2 regions of the Priestia sp. TSO9 genome follow, and region 1 is predicted to be linked to the other one. Evidence: a T-box and tRNA genes for the amino acid it is inferred to sense, from the RefSeq annotation. Region 1 holds a T-box; the other holds one or more tRNA genes.
The links. The T-box of region 1 lies ahead of ileS (isoleucine--tRNA ligase). A T-box ahead of a tRNA ligase gene usually reads a tRNA of that ligase, here a tRNA-Ile.
Positions count from the first base shown of each region.

Region 2: it encodes a tRNA-Ile, which carries the amino acid that the T-box ahead of ileS (isoleucine--tRNA ligase) is inferred to sense. The anticodon was not compared.

Region 1 is NZ_JAJEKD010000013.1:1,111,082-1,118,937, forward strand. Features, by position in the region: gene ileS (isoleucine--tRNA ligase) at 1-2,316, opposite strand, end outside; T-box leader at 2,369-2,610, opposite strand; gene LJC66_RS13910 (FAD-binding oxidoreductase) at 2,829-4,178, opposite strand; gene LJC66_RS13915 (SMI1/KNR4 family protein) at 4,625-4,951, opposite strand; gene LJC66_RS13920 (DNA modification system-associated small protein) at 5,165-5,350, shown strand; gene dndD (DNA sulfur modification protein DndD) at 5,365-7,380, shown strand; gene LJC66_RS13930 (hypothetical protein) at 7,385-7,753, shown strand; gene dptH (DNA phosphorothioation-dependent restriction protein DptH) at 7,781-7,856, opposite strand, start outside.
Region 2 is NZ_JAJEKD010000015.1:1,494,604-1,502,459, reverse strand. Features, by position in the region: gene LJC66_RS22975 (MFS transporter) at 1-131, shown strand, start outside; gene LJC66_RS22970 (DUF1189 domain-containing protein) at 419-1,210, opposite strand; gene LJC66_RS27870 (hypothetical protein) at 1,325-1,456, shown strand; gene LJC66_RS22965 (DUF456 domain-containing protein) at 1,542-2,027, shown strand; tRNA gene LJC66_RS22960 (tRNA-Asn) at 2,090-2,164, shown strand; tRNA gene LJC66_RS22955 (tRNA-Met) at 2,166-2,239, shown strand; tRNA gene LJC66_RS22950 (tRNA-Asn) at 2,280-2,354, shown strand; tRNA gene LJC66_RS22945 (tRNA-Ile) at 2,358-2,434, shown strand; tRNA gene LJC66_RS22940 (tRNA-Ser) at 2,446-2,538, shown strand; gene sodA (superoxide dismutase) at 2,736-3,344, shown strand; gene LJC66_RS22930 (MFS transporter) at 3,474-4,751, shown strand; gene LJC66_RS22925 (peptidoglycan D,D-transpeptidase FtsI family protein) at 4,913-7,090, shown strand; gene pstB (phosphate ABC transporter ATP-binding protein PstB) at 7,686-7,856, shown strand, end outside.

The DNA.
Region 1 (7,856 bases):
ATGAACGCTTTTCCCTGTGAGATTTTCATGAACATCATCCGCAACAAACGGCGTAAACGGTGCCAACAGCTGACTAAGCGTCACTAACACTTCATGAAGCGTATCGTAAGCCGCTGCTTTTTCTCCGTGCATCCCTTCTGACCAAAAGCGATCGCGAGAACGTCGTACATACCAGTTGCTTAGCTCTTCAATAAATGCCGCGATTTCACGAGCGGCACTTGTAAATCCGTAATCTTCAAGATGTGCTGTGACGCGCTTGACCGTGCTGTGTAAACGCGAAAGAATCCACTCATCCAATTTTGTTTTTTTCAATTCATACGTTTGCTTCGGGTCATAGCCGTCAAGCTTGGCGTATAACACGTAAAAGCCGTACACGTTCACAAGCGTATCAATCACTTTTGACTTCGCTTCTTGCACGACGCGCTCTGAAAATTTCTTCGGATTCCAAGGTGCACTGTCTGCTAAAAGCGCCCATCTAAGCGCATCAGCACCAAATGTATGAATAAGATCAACAGGGTCCAGCGCATTTCCTTTACTTTTAGACATCTTTTGACCGTTTTCATCTAAGACGTGGCCAAGAGACAAAACGCGCTTATAAGGTGCTTTTCCTGTAAACAGCGTTGAAACTGCCATCAAGCTGTAAAACCAGCCGCGCGTTTGATCAATTCCTTCTGCGATAACGTCTGCTGGAAACTGTTTTTGGAACAGTTCATTATTTTCAAACGGATAGTGATACTGCGCAAACGGCATCGAGCCGCTGTCAAACCAAACGTCAATCACTTCGGGCGTTCGCTTCATTTCTCCGCTGCAGACCGGACACGTTAGCTGCACGTCATCTACATACGGCTTATGAAGTTCAATGCTGTCATCCACGGAATGAGACGCATGTTTCTGAAGCTCTTTGATGCTTTTTGGCGCTACTTGATGCTGACATGCTCCGCATTCCCATACGTTCAGCGGTGTTCCCCAGTAGCGCTTTCTGCTGATGTTCCAGTCCACCATATTTTCTAAAAAGTTGCCAAAGCGGCCGTGCTTGATATGATCCGGGTACCACGTCACGCTTTCATTGTTTTTCAAAAACTGTTCCTTCAACGCCGTCGTTTGGATAAACCAGCTTTCATTTGCGTAATAAAGAAGCGGCGAGTCGCATCGCCAGCAAAACGGATAGCTGTGCTCATGCTTTTCTTTATGATACAGCACGCCTTCATTTGCTAAATGACGAACGATATCAACGTCGCAGTCTTTCACGAAACGTCCTTGAAAAGGCGGCACTTCAGACGTGTACTGTCCTTTTTCATCCACTACGTTCACAAACGAAAAGCCGTTTTCTTTTACGACTCTGTAATCATCTTCACCATATGCAGGTGCTAAATGAACAACACCCGTTCCGCTTTGATCCGTTACGTAATCAGCCGTTACGACTTCATGCCCTTTTTCCACTTTCACAAAATTAAACGGCGGCTCATACGACATCCCTTTTAACTCATTTCCTTTATGTTGAGATAAAACGCTATATTCTCCTTTTAACACTTTGTCTGCGAGCGCTTCTGCCACTATATACACGCTGTCGCCTTGCTCAGCGCGAACGTAGTTCATCTCTTCATGCACCGCAAGCGCCACGTTTGACGGAAGCGTCCAAGGTGTTGTCGTCCACCCTAAAAAATACTCATTATCGCGGTTTTTCACTTTAAATTTCACCGTTACCGTTAAATCTTTTACATCTTTATACCCTTGCGCTACTTCATGTGAACTCAGCGACGTTTGACAGCTCGGGCAGTAAGGTGATACGCGGTGGCCTTTATAAAGAAGTCCTTTTTCATGAATCGTGCCAAGCACGTTCCATACGCTTTCAATATATGAATTCTCCAAGGTGATGTAAGGGTCTTCCATATCAACCCAATAGCCAAGCTGCTCCGTGAACGTGCGCCACTGCTTTTCATACACAAACACACTTTCCTTACACTTGTTGATAAAAGCTTCTACGCCGTATTTTTCAATGTCATGCTTCCCTGAAATTCCGAGCTGCTTTTCGACACCGAGCTCTACCGGCAGTCCGTGCGTATCCCAGCCTGCTTTTCGAATTACTTGATGCCCCGCCATCGTCTTATAACGAGCCACCACGTCTTTAATGGTCCGGCCTAGCGCGTGCCCCACGTGAGGCAAACCGTTTGCTGTAGGAGGCCCTTCATAAAATACAAATGACGGATGCCCTTCCCTGTTTTGAACCGACTGCTGAAACACATTTCTCTTTTGCCACTGCTGCTGGATACGCTTTTCGCGCTCTTGCGAAGACTCCCTTACATTCACTTCTTTCATGTGATACCACTCCTTTTAAAGTTAAAAGCACACAAAGAAACCCGTCCCTATGACTAGGGACGGGTTTTAACCGCGGTACCACCCTGGCTTCTATTGATCCGTTCATCAATAGCACTCAGCAACGTACAATCATACGCGTTCTTTTTAACGGTAGACTACCGTTCAAACTTACTTATCGTTCAGTTTGACTTCTCAGAGAGGATATTCCCCTGCAGCTTGAACACTGGCTTTCAGCTATCACCAGCTCTCTGTGGAACAAACTTGCAGCGTACTGATTCTCTTCAACGAATTTGTGTGCTTTTATTAGTAGCTATTGTATGCGGTTTGGAAGGGAATGTCAATGTTTATGAAATTTGTGTATGTTTCTCCGTATAACGTAGCCATCTATTGATAAAATAACTGCTTACCACTGTTTGCTTCCTTTTTCACGCTCTCAGGAAAAGGCAATGTACACAAAAAACCACCTCATTTAAGGTGGGTATTATTTGCATCTACCACTTGAAAGATGATCTTTAAAACCAGTTAATAAACGGCGGGATGCTTTGAGGGAAATGAAATAGATTACATGGATCATATGCTCGTTTCACTTCTCGAAGCTTTTTAAAATTCTCTCCATAATACGCCGTTGGCCAATCTCTGATGAGCCGGTCCGGCCAGTTCACATAATCTCCAGTTGTATATCTCGATAAAGCATTTCTTAACTCTTCAATCCATCGAATGTTTGCTCGCTCTTCTGAAGGATGGCTCCATGTAGCAAGGTACTCCTGTGCGATAACAGCATCTCTATAATAGAAGGCCGTTTCATTAGAGGCAACTTCTTCCACTGCTCCCCCAAGAGACTGGTGCCAAATACTAGATTTTTCATTCGGAGCATTTTCTAAAAAATGCTTCATTGTTAAAATAGCGTCTTTTGGAAAAGGTTTATTAAGAAAAGAACCTGACCTTTTTCGAGGGGCGGGTTGGTTTCCGCTCGGATCGTCAAAAAATTGTACAGCTTCAATATATGAAACTTCCTTTATTACTACTTTTTTAGGACACCCAACATCTATTAAAGGCTGCAGAAGCTCCTTTAACTTGAATGATGAACCAACAAACTCACCTTGAGCAATAATCTGATTCGCTTCTTTCGACTTTAACTCAATCTCCGAAGTTAAGCGCTTATCGGTATTTGTGGCCCAGTGCTGCCATGCATCAAAAGCAGCTTCAAAATCTTCCCATTCCCATGTAATTGAAAAGATTGACACCTTTGAGACAGGCTGCACCTTGAATGTAAGAGACGTAACAATACCAAAGTTTCCGCCCCCGCCTCCACAACAAGCCCAAAAGAGATCACTGTTGCGATTTTTATTTGCCTTAATGAGTTCAACTTCTCTCTGTTCATTTACGATGACCATTTCAACTTCAACCAAATTATCACAGGTAAGCCCAAACAACCTTGATAACATGCCAATTCCTCCGCCAAGCACAAGGCCTACAAGACCAACACTGCTTTCCGTACCTGCAGGGATAGTCGTTCCTTTTTTCCATAATTCATTATATACTTTCCCTAGATTAGCCCCTGCTTCTATTTTCGCTGTCATGCTTTTACTGTCGATCTTGATTCTATCCATTTCACTGACATCAATCACTAATCCACCGTTTACCAGTGAAAAATTTTCATAGCTATGCCTGCCGCTTCTTATTCGAAATGAGACATGATTTTCCTTTACCCACTTCAATGCATTTACTACATCGTTTGTATTCTGACAAAATACAATTATTCTCGGAAATTTAGGTACACCTAAATTATTATTTGTTCTAGCCTGATCATATTCCGCATCATCAGGTGTAACGATTCGTCCAGTAAGCTTTGTTTCCTCCACGATATAACCCCTTTCTTAATACAGATAAGATGCTATATCCTATGAATTTTCTTCAGAAAAGACACACAGTTTAAAGGGGATAAATAGAGAGTAGAAAACTTACTGGAGGGTTTCTGGACAAGTATGCTCATTTATTTTTGATGCATCAACTCTCTTGTTGTAGATAAGTTTTCAATTGAACAAATTTTTGCTGTCGTTTAAAATTTTCCTGGCGGCGTTGTAAACTACATAAATTGAAGTACTTTTATTTCCAGTTAAATTATTTAAACGTGCTACATCGCTGATTTTTTTCATTTGAGTATAGGGCAATTTATATTCTTAAAATGAATGATTCGTCTTTTCAGAAATGAACCTTCTTAATTATATCTGCCTAAAAAACCATTGGTTAAAAGCTTAGCCAACGGTTTTTTAGGGTTCTTTATTTTATCTATTATTCAGATATCGTATCATGCTAGATCAATATAGTACCTATCATCCTCCACCATCTTCTTCAAAAACTCTTCTAAAGAATCGGCAATTTTTATATCATCATAATAAATGGGATTATGCGGTTCTTCACTTATTTCTATCAGCAGCAGCGCACTTTCATTAGCTTCAAAAAATAGTAATTTGTCCTCTTCTAAATCTTCGTAAAGTTCGATATCAGGGTAAAATTCAAAATTGTTTACTTTTAATCTAGCGTCTCTGATTGAAGAAAGCCCCATGATGCGGTTTATATTATAGTCAGACCCCTGAAGGAAGCCACACCCCTCCTCTAACAGAAACTTCCTCACCTTAAAAAGGAAACTTTAAGCCTAATTTCACTCATTGGGAATTTCATACAATATAACCATTTTCCCCTCTTGATTTAATATCCTTAGATACCAAATATAATAAAATAGTCACTAATATTTACTTTTTAGTAGTATTATAAGCTAAATTATTATGATAAGATTTTAATGATAACTGTTTTGATTGTTATTTTATATTAAACAAAGGTGGTTTCCATGAAAGAAGTTAAAAGAAAAGAGCTTGAGCTACTAGCAAGGGTTTGTAAACAAAATGATATTCCTTTAAAGTTAGCTAGCCAATTAATTCGTTCAGCAGAAAAATTATCCTATGAAAATGTTAGTCAAAGTGTGAGAACTAAAGAATATCAAGATTTAATCGATTTTCATACTAAAAATAATTAATAAGGTGAGGTTTAATGTTACTTAAAAAGTTGATTTTCGACAATTATAAAACCTACTATGGTCTGCAAGAAATTGACCTCTACATACCGGAGAAAGTCCGGGAGGAAAAAAGTCAAAATATTATTCTACTAGGCGGACTAAATGGAGCCGGTAAAACTACTATACTTAAGGCTATTCTTTATATTTTATTCGGCCAACGAGGAATTTCTCAAGTAGAGTATAAAAGATTGTTTTCTAATACTATCAATAATTCCTTCTTTAATGAAGGTGGACGTGAATGCTCTATTTCTTTAATTTTAGAAACAGATTCCGGTGAAGAATGGAATTTGAAAGTTAAATGGTATTTTGATCAATCTAAAAGAATGGGGCATGAAGAAAGAGAGCTTGAGGTTAAAAAACAAGGTTCAAGCATTCCAAAGCGTGCGCGTATTGATAACATCGAGGTATTTAATAAATTCATAGATAGAATTATTCCTTATCACGCTGCACCTTTCTTTATTTTTGATGGAGAAGAAATTAAGGATATTATTCTAAGACAAAATAGTGATGAAATGAAAGAAGCTATTCAAAAAATAACGGGCATGGAGGCTTATAAACATCTATTAATTGACCTCCGCTCTCTTAAAGCATCTCTTGAAAATAAATTAGCTAAATCCGTCAGTCGAACGAAACTTAATAATGTCCAAAGAGAAGCCGAAGAATTGGAAGGTACAATCACAATACTGGAAAATAAGAAACAAAAATTTCTAACTGATATTCAACGATATAAAAAACTGATCAGTGAGGCTCACGAGAAACGCAATGCGAAAATTTCACAAAACTCAAAATCTCGCGAAGTCATTGTAAAGAACCAAGCTCGCGTAGCCACCCAACTCGACCTGTGTGTCAAACAACTTGATGATTTTCTTCAAGAGAACATAGTAAATATTCTTTTACGTGATAAAATCCTTAAGTTAAAAAAGCAGCTTAAAGCAGAAAATGAAGTTCACCATAAAAAGGTGCTACAAAATGCTTCTTTATCTCCTTATCGACGTTTCATTGATCAATTACTTAACAAAAGTATTACTCCAGCTTTAACAGAAGACCAACTAGAACAAATAAAAAACATTGGTCAAGAAATCTGGATTAAGGAAAATGATATACAACAAACTGTACCTTCTGACTTTCAAGAAATACATGATATATCGAATAATGATTATAGTTATTTAATGAATCTTGCTATTAAAGATAAAAATCCAGTAGTAGAGTTAATTAATAAAATCGAAAAGTTACAGCAAGAATTAGATAAATTAGAATCGGATATCCGTAATGCACCAGAAGCAGTAAATATCGAAGAAGAAAATGAAAGAATTGATCTTTTAGTCGAAAAATCAGGAGAAATCAACACTAAATTTAAAGCTTTAAACCGTAGATTAAATAATGCTTTGGAAGAAAAAACCAAGCTATTAAATAGTCTTAGTAGACTATCCAACCAAGATGAAAACTTAGAAGAAGTGCAAAGACGCTACATCCATGTAGAGCGTATAATTAAAGGAATGGAACAATATGTTTCAGAACTTATAACTATGAAAGCAACATATATTAAAGAAGAATTCTCAACTATGTTACATCGATTATTTAGAAAACAAGATGAATTTGGAAAAATAGAATTTGACATTAATACGTATACTATTCGCCTTTATAATGATCGTATGCAGGAAATTAGTATTCAAGACAGATCAGCGGGTGAAATGCAGATGATTGCTTCTGCTCTAATATGGGCCTTGACAAAAGCATCGGATTTATCTTTACCTGTGGTTATTGATACACCGCTGGGACGACTTGATAGCTATCATAGAAATCATTTAATTAATCATTACTATAAAGAACTAAGTGAACAAGTTATTATTCTTTCTACTGATACAGAAATCACACAAGAATATGTGACGTTAATGGAAAAGAATTCTTATAAACAATATATGTTAGATTATGATGAAAATAAGAAATATACTGTCATCAGAGACGGTTATTTCAATTTTGTAAAAGGGTGATATAGTGTCTAATCGAAGAATGCTATTATCTGAGGAAGGAAAACAAATATTAGACAGAGTTGTAGATTCCTTAGAATGCGAAAGACCTATGGCTGTAAAAATAGCTCTAGCTAAAGGAATCTCAATTTCAGAAGGACCAGTTTCGGAGCAATACTCTCCCGGAAAGAATAAGTGGACCATACCGGATAATATTATTAAAGATAAGGAATTTCTATTATTTAAGCATCTAATTATTAATGAAGTGAGTACACCTCTAACAGATGACGATTTACACAAACATATGCTAGCCTTTATTGAAAAAGGATTAAGAAAGTTAGAAGACGATTTAGAAAATAAAACTTCAATGGAAGATTTCAGATTACGCATCATATAAAAAAAACCACCTCAAAGGTGGTTTTTTTTACGTTCTTTCTGATAGTGGACTAATATCTACTACTGTCACTGTAGGATGAGATAGTTCTCCGTTTTCTTTTAGA
Region 2 (7,856 bases), on a different contig from region 1:
TATGGATGCATACTGAAAGGCTGATGTTTGTTTACAGCTTTATTCTGCTCACAGCAGGAGGTTTATGGGTTTTGTATCAGTTGAAAATTCTTCCTTGTGCAATGGGAAGAAGAAAAGTTGTACCGAAATAAAGAGGCTGAGACTTAACTACATCACGCCAATCCAAAGGCGAGCAAATGAAATAAATGATTTAGTATGGATCGTTGTTGATATCGCTGTTGATTTCTGTGCCAGACGTCGCTTTCCACGGGCGGTGATCTTCCTCGTCGCATACGCTCCTGCTGGGTCTTACCTGTTCCGTTTCCCCCTCAGGAGCCTGTGGTTTTTTCAAAAATCACCATATATAAGCAGCCGCATACATGAAAACTGCGTTCACCATATCAATAAAAAAATCCGATCGAGTTGGATTTTCTATCAACTAAAATACGTGGGTCCCAGCATCTTTATTAGGTTTTACCTTTTTTCTTATAGGAACCCTTGTGACGAGCAACAAGTAAATAAAGAATGTTCCTATCCAGTAAAGAGAGCTATGTGTTGCTAGAGACAAAGAAAAAGCTTCAAAAAGCGTATACAGCAGCGTGAAGGCTACCGTACTATAAGCGCTCAGTGCCCATAGCTGCTTGAAAGGAAGCTGCTTTTTAGCAATGAGTCCAATCAGTTTTCCAAGATAAGCAAGGCAGGTAATAGAAAGGAAGTTTAGTCCAGATGTTAATACGTACAGTAAAAGCATAGCGATAGGGACAAGTATGTATAAAGAAAATTTTTGTTCGTGCAGCAAGTTTAGCAGTTCATTTTTATCTTTATGATGCCAGTTTAGCAACTCATATGAATAAGTTTGTGTTTGTGAATTAGTCGTGATGTAAATTCCATCCTTTAAAAAACCAATGGCATGAGCAGGGGAATGAAACCGTTCAATAGACTGTGAGGGGTTTAAGATAAAAGCGGTACCGTTTACTTTTTTTGTGAAAGGTTGACTTGACGTAAGCTGTGAGTTTGAAATAGAAAAAGAAGAAACAGATTTCGGAAGATCTGTAGTAGCGATATGATAGCCGTTTACAATCGTCAAAGTCATAAAGAAAAATGTAGGCAGCAAAGAAATAAATGTTAAAAACAGCACAAAGCCAATTGTTTTATTCGTATGCTCAAAACGAAGCGACCTTATTTTTTTGAAGGAAGTAAAACTCCATGCCATCTTTTTCAGCATGCTCATTGTAAAGCCTCCTTTTAGTGAAGATTCTAATTATATCTTATTTTATAGCGAAAATTTAAGGTTTACAATAGATTTTAGAAATCGTTACCAATTACAATGATGCGGTGGAGCGTTTTGTCACAAGCACATCTTATGCGTGTATGTACAGGTTTTGCCGTCATTGTTTTTGGGGATATTACGGGCAGCTGGACCGTGCTGTTAATATTGCAGAGGTACACTCGAAAATCGTATTTGAAAGTAAAATAAAGGAAGGTCTAGTGGTGCAAGGTCTTTCTTTATAGGAGTGGTTATTGTATGATAAATAGTAATAATAAAAAGGATAGGTGCAGGCATGGCTATTTTATGTTGGGCATTAATTATCATTAGCTTTGTTGTATCGTTTGTTGGGTTGGTTTATCCCATCATTCCAAGCGTGCTATTTGTAGCTCTAGGATTTGTTATATACGGTTTATTTTATGATTTTAGCTCCTATAGCTGGTTATTTTGGGTGATACAAGGATTGTTAGTTGTCGCACTTTTTTTAGCAGACTATATAGCTAATATTATTGGTGTGAAAAAATTCGGAGGCACTAAAGCAGGTGTTTGGGGAAGTACAGTTGGGCTGCTTGTGGGTCCGTTTGTTATTCCGGGATTTGGAATTATTTTAGGTCCGTTTATCGGAGCGATTGTAGGAGAACTGATTGTTCATCGGACCACAATTAGTAACGCAGTAAAAATTGGAGTAGGTTCGGTTATTGGCTTTTTTAGTGGCGCTATTTCAAAAGGATTTATTCAACTTCTGATGATTGCCTATTTTTTATACGCTGTTTTAAAATAATATATTGACTTTAGGCTAGAAACATGTTAAATTTTTAATGTCGCTAGTAAATGTTATATTGTTCCACAGTAGCTCAGTGGTAGAGCTATCGGCTGTTAACCGATCGGTCGTAGGTTCGAGTCCTACCTGTGGAGCCATGGCGGTGTAGCTCAGCTGGCTAGAGCGTACGGTTCATACCCGTGAGGTCGGGGGTTCGATCCCCTCCGCCGCTATTTTCCAATTTACGTTTGTGACATACATAACTCATATTGTTCCACAGTAGCTCAGTGGTAGAGCTATCGGCTGTTAACCGATCGGTCGTAGGTTCGAGTCCTACCTGTGGAGCCATGTGGACCCTTAGCTCAGCTGGTTAGAGCAGACGGCTCATAACCGTCCGGTCGCAGGTTCGAGTCCTGCAGGGTCCACCATTTATAGGGTTGGAGGAATACCCAAGTCCGGCTGAAGGGATCGGTCTTGAAAACCGACAGGGGTGTTAAAGCCCGCGGGGGTTCGAATCCCTCTTCCTCCGCCATACTATTGTCTATTCAAAGCTTCTTTTGAGAAAAAGAAGCTTTTTTTATGTTTAAAAGAATAGCGAATGGGAATTAGGTAAATATAAATCATGGATTAGGAACTTTTTATTTGAAACAGTAGGGTAAATTTGCTAATCTAAACGTATATGGTGCTTTTGCGCCAAAATGCTTACATATTTTGAAGGAGGAATTATTCATGGCTTACACATTACCAGAACTACCTTATGCATACGATGCACTGGAACCACATATCGACAAAGAAACAATGAATATTCACCACACAAAACATCACAACACATATGTTACAAATCTAAACGCTGCTGTTGAAGGCAAAGCGGATCTAGAAAGCAAAAGTATTGAAGAGTTAATTTCAAATTTAGATGCTGTTCCTGAAGATATCCGTACAGCAGTACGCAATAACGGCGGCGGTCATGCGAACCACTCATTATTTTGGACAATCCTTTGCCCTAACGGCGGCGGTGCTCCAACTGGTGAATTAGCAGACGCTATCGCTAGCAAATTCGGAAGCTTTGATCAATTCAAAGAAGAATTTGCAAATGCAGCTAAAACTCGCTTCGGTTCTGGCTGGGCTTGGTTAGTTGTAAACAACGGTGAATTAGAAGTAACAAGCACACCAAACCAAGATAGCCCATTAATGGAAGGCAAAACGCCAATTCTTGGTCTAGACGTTTGGGAGCATGCTTACTACCTAAATTACCAAAACCGCCGTCCAGATTACATTTCAGCATTCTTTAATGTTGTAAAATGGGACGAAGTTGCTAAACGTTACGACGCTGCAAAATAAGCTGAAGACGTATTTAAGAGCCAGTAAAGTAATTATTACCTTTACTGGCTTTTTTGTTTTCCAATTCTTTTACATATCTCCTTTTCTTTTTCACACACTAGGTGTAGAAGAGAAAAGGAGTTTTTTGATATGCCTTTATTAAAAAAAGTAGTTGGAGATGTAGAAGTTAGTAAAGATTTACTTTTGCTTTTAATTATAGGCGGTCTTTATGCCTTGGCTATTTCAATTTCCAATTCGTTTGTTAACATTTATTTGTGGAAACAATCAGGCGAATTTTCGGATCTCGCTATTTATAATTTAGCGGTAGTGGTGCTTCAGCCGCTTACGTTTATTTTAGCAGGTAAATGGGCCAAACGAATTGACCGGGTTGTGGTTTTAAGGTTAGGTGTATCTTTTTTAGCTGTTTTTTATATCGCTGTATTAATCAGTGGAGCTAACGCAGCGGAGTATTTAGTATTGCTTGGTGGACTGCTGGGTATAGGATACGGCTTTTATTGGCTAGCTTTTAATGTGCTAACTTTTGAAATTACAGAACCTGATACAAGAGACTTTTTTAACGGATTTTTAGGGATTTTAAACTCTTTTGCAGGGATGATTGGTCCTTTAGGAGCGGGCTTCGTTATCTCCGCTTTGTATGAATCACTTGGGTATAAAATTGTGTTTGGTGTATCGTTGCTATTGTTTATCGGTGCCGTTGTGCTTAGTTTTTTTATTACAAGACGCGCAGCGGAAGGAGTATACAAATTTAAAGAAGTATGGGCTGAACGAAAAGTCAATAAAGACTGGAATCGAATATTGCAGGCTCATTTCTTTCAAGGGTTGCGTGAAGGTACGTTCATTTTTGTTGTATCCGTCATGGTGTTTATTACGACGGGAAGTGAATTAGCTTTAGGAACATATGGACTGGTGAATTCAGCGGTTGCGTTTGTAGGATACTATGTTGCCTCAAGGTTTATTAAGCAAAAAAATCGCCTTCGGTTTATCTTCACAGGAGGCCTCCTTCTCTATGGAGCAGTCTTTTTGCTTATCTTTAACTTATCGTATCCAAAGTTAATTATATATGCTGTTTGTATTGCCATTGCCTATCCTATTTTGTTGGTTCCATTTATTTCTCTAACATACGATGTGATTGGACGAGCAAAAGACGTTGTTTCAAAAAGAATTGAATACATTGTTGTCAGAGAAGTATTTCTGAATATCGGGCGCGTCGTTTCCATATCTTTATTTTTAATAGCTGTACTATTTTTTGATGAAGCAAAAAGTATTCCCATTTTATTAGCTATTGTTGGAGCAGGGCATACGATCATTTATTTTTGTGTGAGACATATCTCACAGCCTCTTCACAAAAAAGAAACGACTGTTACGCCTCCGGTATTAAATGAAGGAGACGGAGAGTCTCCAGCTTAGAGTGTTGTCAGCTCCTTCATTTGTACTATGGAAAATGCTGCGCTTTTCTTTTAGAATAAATACGTTGTGTAAATAGGCACCTGCCAGGTGTCTATTTATTTGCTAAATGGCTGATTTTATGGTGTTATGGTATATATGTTTTATAAAGTGTAGGTGTTGGTATGAAAAAGAAAAAAAGAAGAAAAAGTCACGTGCCTTTTCGTGTGAACTTACTTTTCTTGACCGTATTTGCCCTATTTTCCGTATTAATTTTGCGGTTGGGACTTGTTCAAATTGTATACGGTGAGAATTACGAACGAGAAGTCGAAAAAACACAGGACGTTACGGTCAGTACGCCTGTTCCTCGAGGGAAAATGTACGACCGTTATAACCGCGTAATTGTAGATAATACCTCTTTAAATACGATTACATATACTCGTTTTCAAGGAAATACAGCTGAAGAAAGGCTGCGCATCGCTAAAAAGTTAGCCACTATGATCGATGTTCCTTACACCACAAATGTGATTGATATTCCAGAAAATAAAAAGAATAAAGATGCTAAAAATGTGGTAAAAATTACAGAACGCGATATGAAGGATTATTGGATTATGCTTCATCCTAAAGAAGCGGAACAGAAAATTACGCAAGCTGATCGCAAAAAAGTTCAAGATGGTGAAATGACTGATGACGAACTGTATCAACGTCAGTTAGACCGCATCTCTAAAAAAGATTTAGAAACTCTAAAGAGTGATTTAGAAGTTCTGGCTATTAAGCGCCAAATGGAGGCAGGTTACTCTAACACCCCGCAAATTGTTAAGAGCGGTGTGACAAATGAAGAGTATGCCGTTGTAAGTGAGCACTTAGATGAGCTTCCAGGTGTTGATACAACAACGTATTGGGATCGCTCATACCCAGAAAACAGTACTCTCCGTACTTTGCTTGGAAATGTATCATCTGCCAACGAAGGACTGCCTAAAGATAAAGTACAGTATTACTTGTCAAGAGGCTATAGCCGAAATGACCAAGTTGGGACGAGCTATTTAGAGAAGCAATACGAAGCTCAGCTCAGCGGTCAAAAAGAAAAAGTTCAATATGTAACAGATAAAAAAGGAAATCTCCTTGATACAATTCAAGTGTCTAAAGGTGAACGCGGCAGTGATTTGGTTTTAACTATTGATATGGAGCTTCAAAAAGCGGTAGAAAAACAAATTACGGACCAACTTTTAGCCAAAAAGCAAATGAAAGGAACGCAATTTTTAGACCGTGCTTTTGTTATTATGATGGATCCTCACACGGGAGAAATTTTAACAATGGCAGGTAAAAAATACACCATTGATAAGAAGACTGGAGCGCCTAAAATAGAAGATTTTGCATTAGGAAATATTTCAACATCTTATACAATGGGCTCTGTTGTAAAAGGAGCAACGGTTTTAGCCGGCTTAGATTCAGGAGCTATTAAGCCAAACACAGTGTTCGTTGATGAACCCTTAAAAATTAAAGGAACACCGGTTAAAAAATCAGCTGAGGCTGAAGGGCTAGGACCCTTAACGTATTCAGCTGCGTTAAAATATTCATCCAACGTATTTATGTTTAAAACGGTAATGGCTATGGCTGGGTTACAGTATCATAAAAACATGACTTTACCGATTAAACCTGATACATTCAGCGAACTGCGTTCTTACTACAGTCAGTTCGGCTTAGGCGTATCAACAGGCATAGACCTTGATAACGAATCAACAGGTGTCCAAGGCGGAAGCGATGTTCCAGGTACGGCGCTTGATTTAGGAATTGGTCAGTATGATACGTACACGCCGCTGCAGCTTGTTCAATATACTTCTGCAATAGCTAATGGAGGGTATCGCATTAAGCCGCAGCTAGTAAAAGAAATCCGAAAACCAACGATTAAAACCGATGAAATTGGCGGTACGCAGCATTCATTTGAACCTGATGTGTTAAATCGTATCACGATGAAAGAAGAATACATTAAAGATGTTCAAAATGGTTTTAAACGCGTTACGCAAGAACAAGGCGGTACAGGGTATGCAGCTTTCCATACAGCGAACTATAATCCTGCTGGTAAATCAGGAACGGCACAAGCCTATGAGAAAAACCCAAGCGGAAAGGACCCGATTAAAGTTAATAATTCAAACTTTGTGGCCTTTGCTCCGGCGAATGATCCTGAAATTGCAGTAGCTGTCGTGGTACCATCGGCATTTGTGCCAAGTGCACCAAATACCATTACAAAAGAGCTTGCTCGTTCTGCGCTCGATACGTATTTTGATTTAAAGAAAAAAGGTGAACAAGAAGTAAAAGACCAAGAAGAGAATCAACAGGCTGTCATTGCAAACGACGCCAATTAAAGAGGCTGGAATAAAAGCATATTAGTTAAAGTAAGATCCGAACGAAGTTGATTAAGAATCAGCTTCGTTCGGATTTTTTTATTGGTAGAGTGAACGTAGATTTCGTGTAGATAGGCCCTTTTAGCGGTTGATTGGAGAGCAAGGTGAAGACTCCTCCAGGAAAAGCGAAGCCTTTCACGAAAATCAACAGCGGGGTCGGAAGTGGTTCTTACTAGCTTATTTATCCAATTTACCCATCTTTAGATTGAATTAATTTAGTTATGTCTCTACCTCTTCTTTTTTTATTAGAAATCTTTACATATATGGTTTTTTATTGAATTTAAGGGTCGTAAGAACTAGTTTTTTACCTAAAAAACACGCAGATAGACCTTCGTTTACAAAAGCTTTACATTGAGTTAAAACACAATTAATAGTCGGCTATTATTCTGTAAGTGTAAGGGTTAATAGAAATGATCAAAATAAGGGGAAGCGTTTCGGCTTCTCGTATTTATTTACACTGATAGTAAACAATAGATATTAAATAGACATAGAGAGACTTTTATTGTGCTCAAAACGGTTAAAGACGATGAAGGAGGATTATCCAATGGCAATAACAATGGAATTGACTAACAAAGAAAAAGTAAATACTCCGCAAACAAAAGAAATTGTATATAAAACAAAAGGTTTGAATTTATGGTATGGCAACACACATGCCTTAAAAAATATTGATTTAGACATTCATGCTAACGAAGTTACTGCGATCATCGGTCCATCAGGCTGCGGAAAA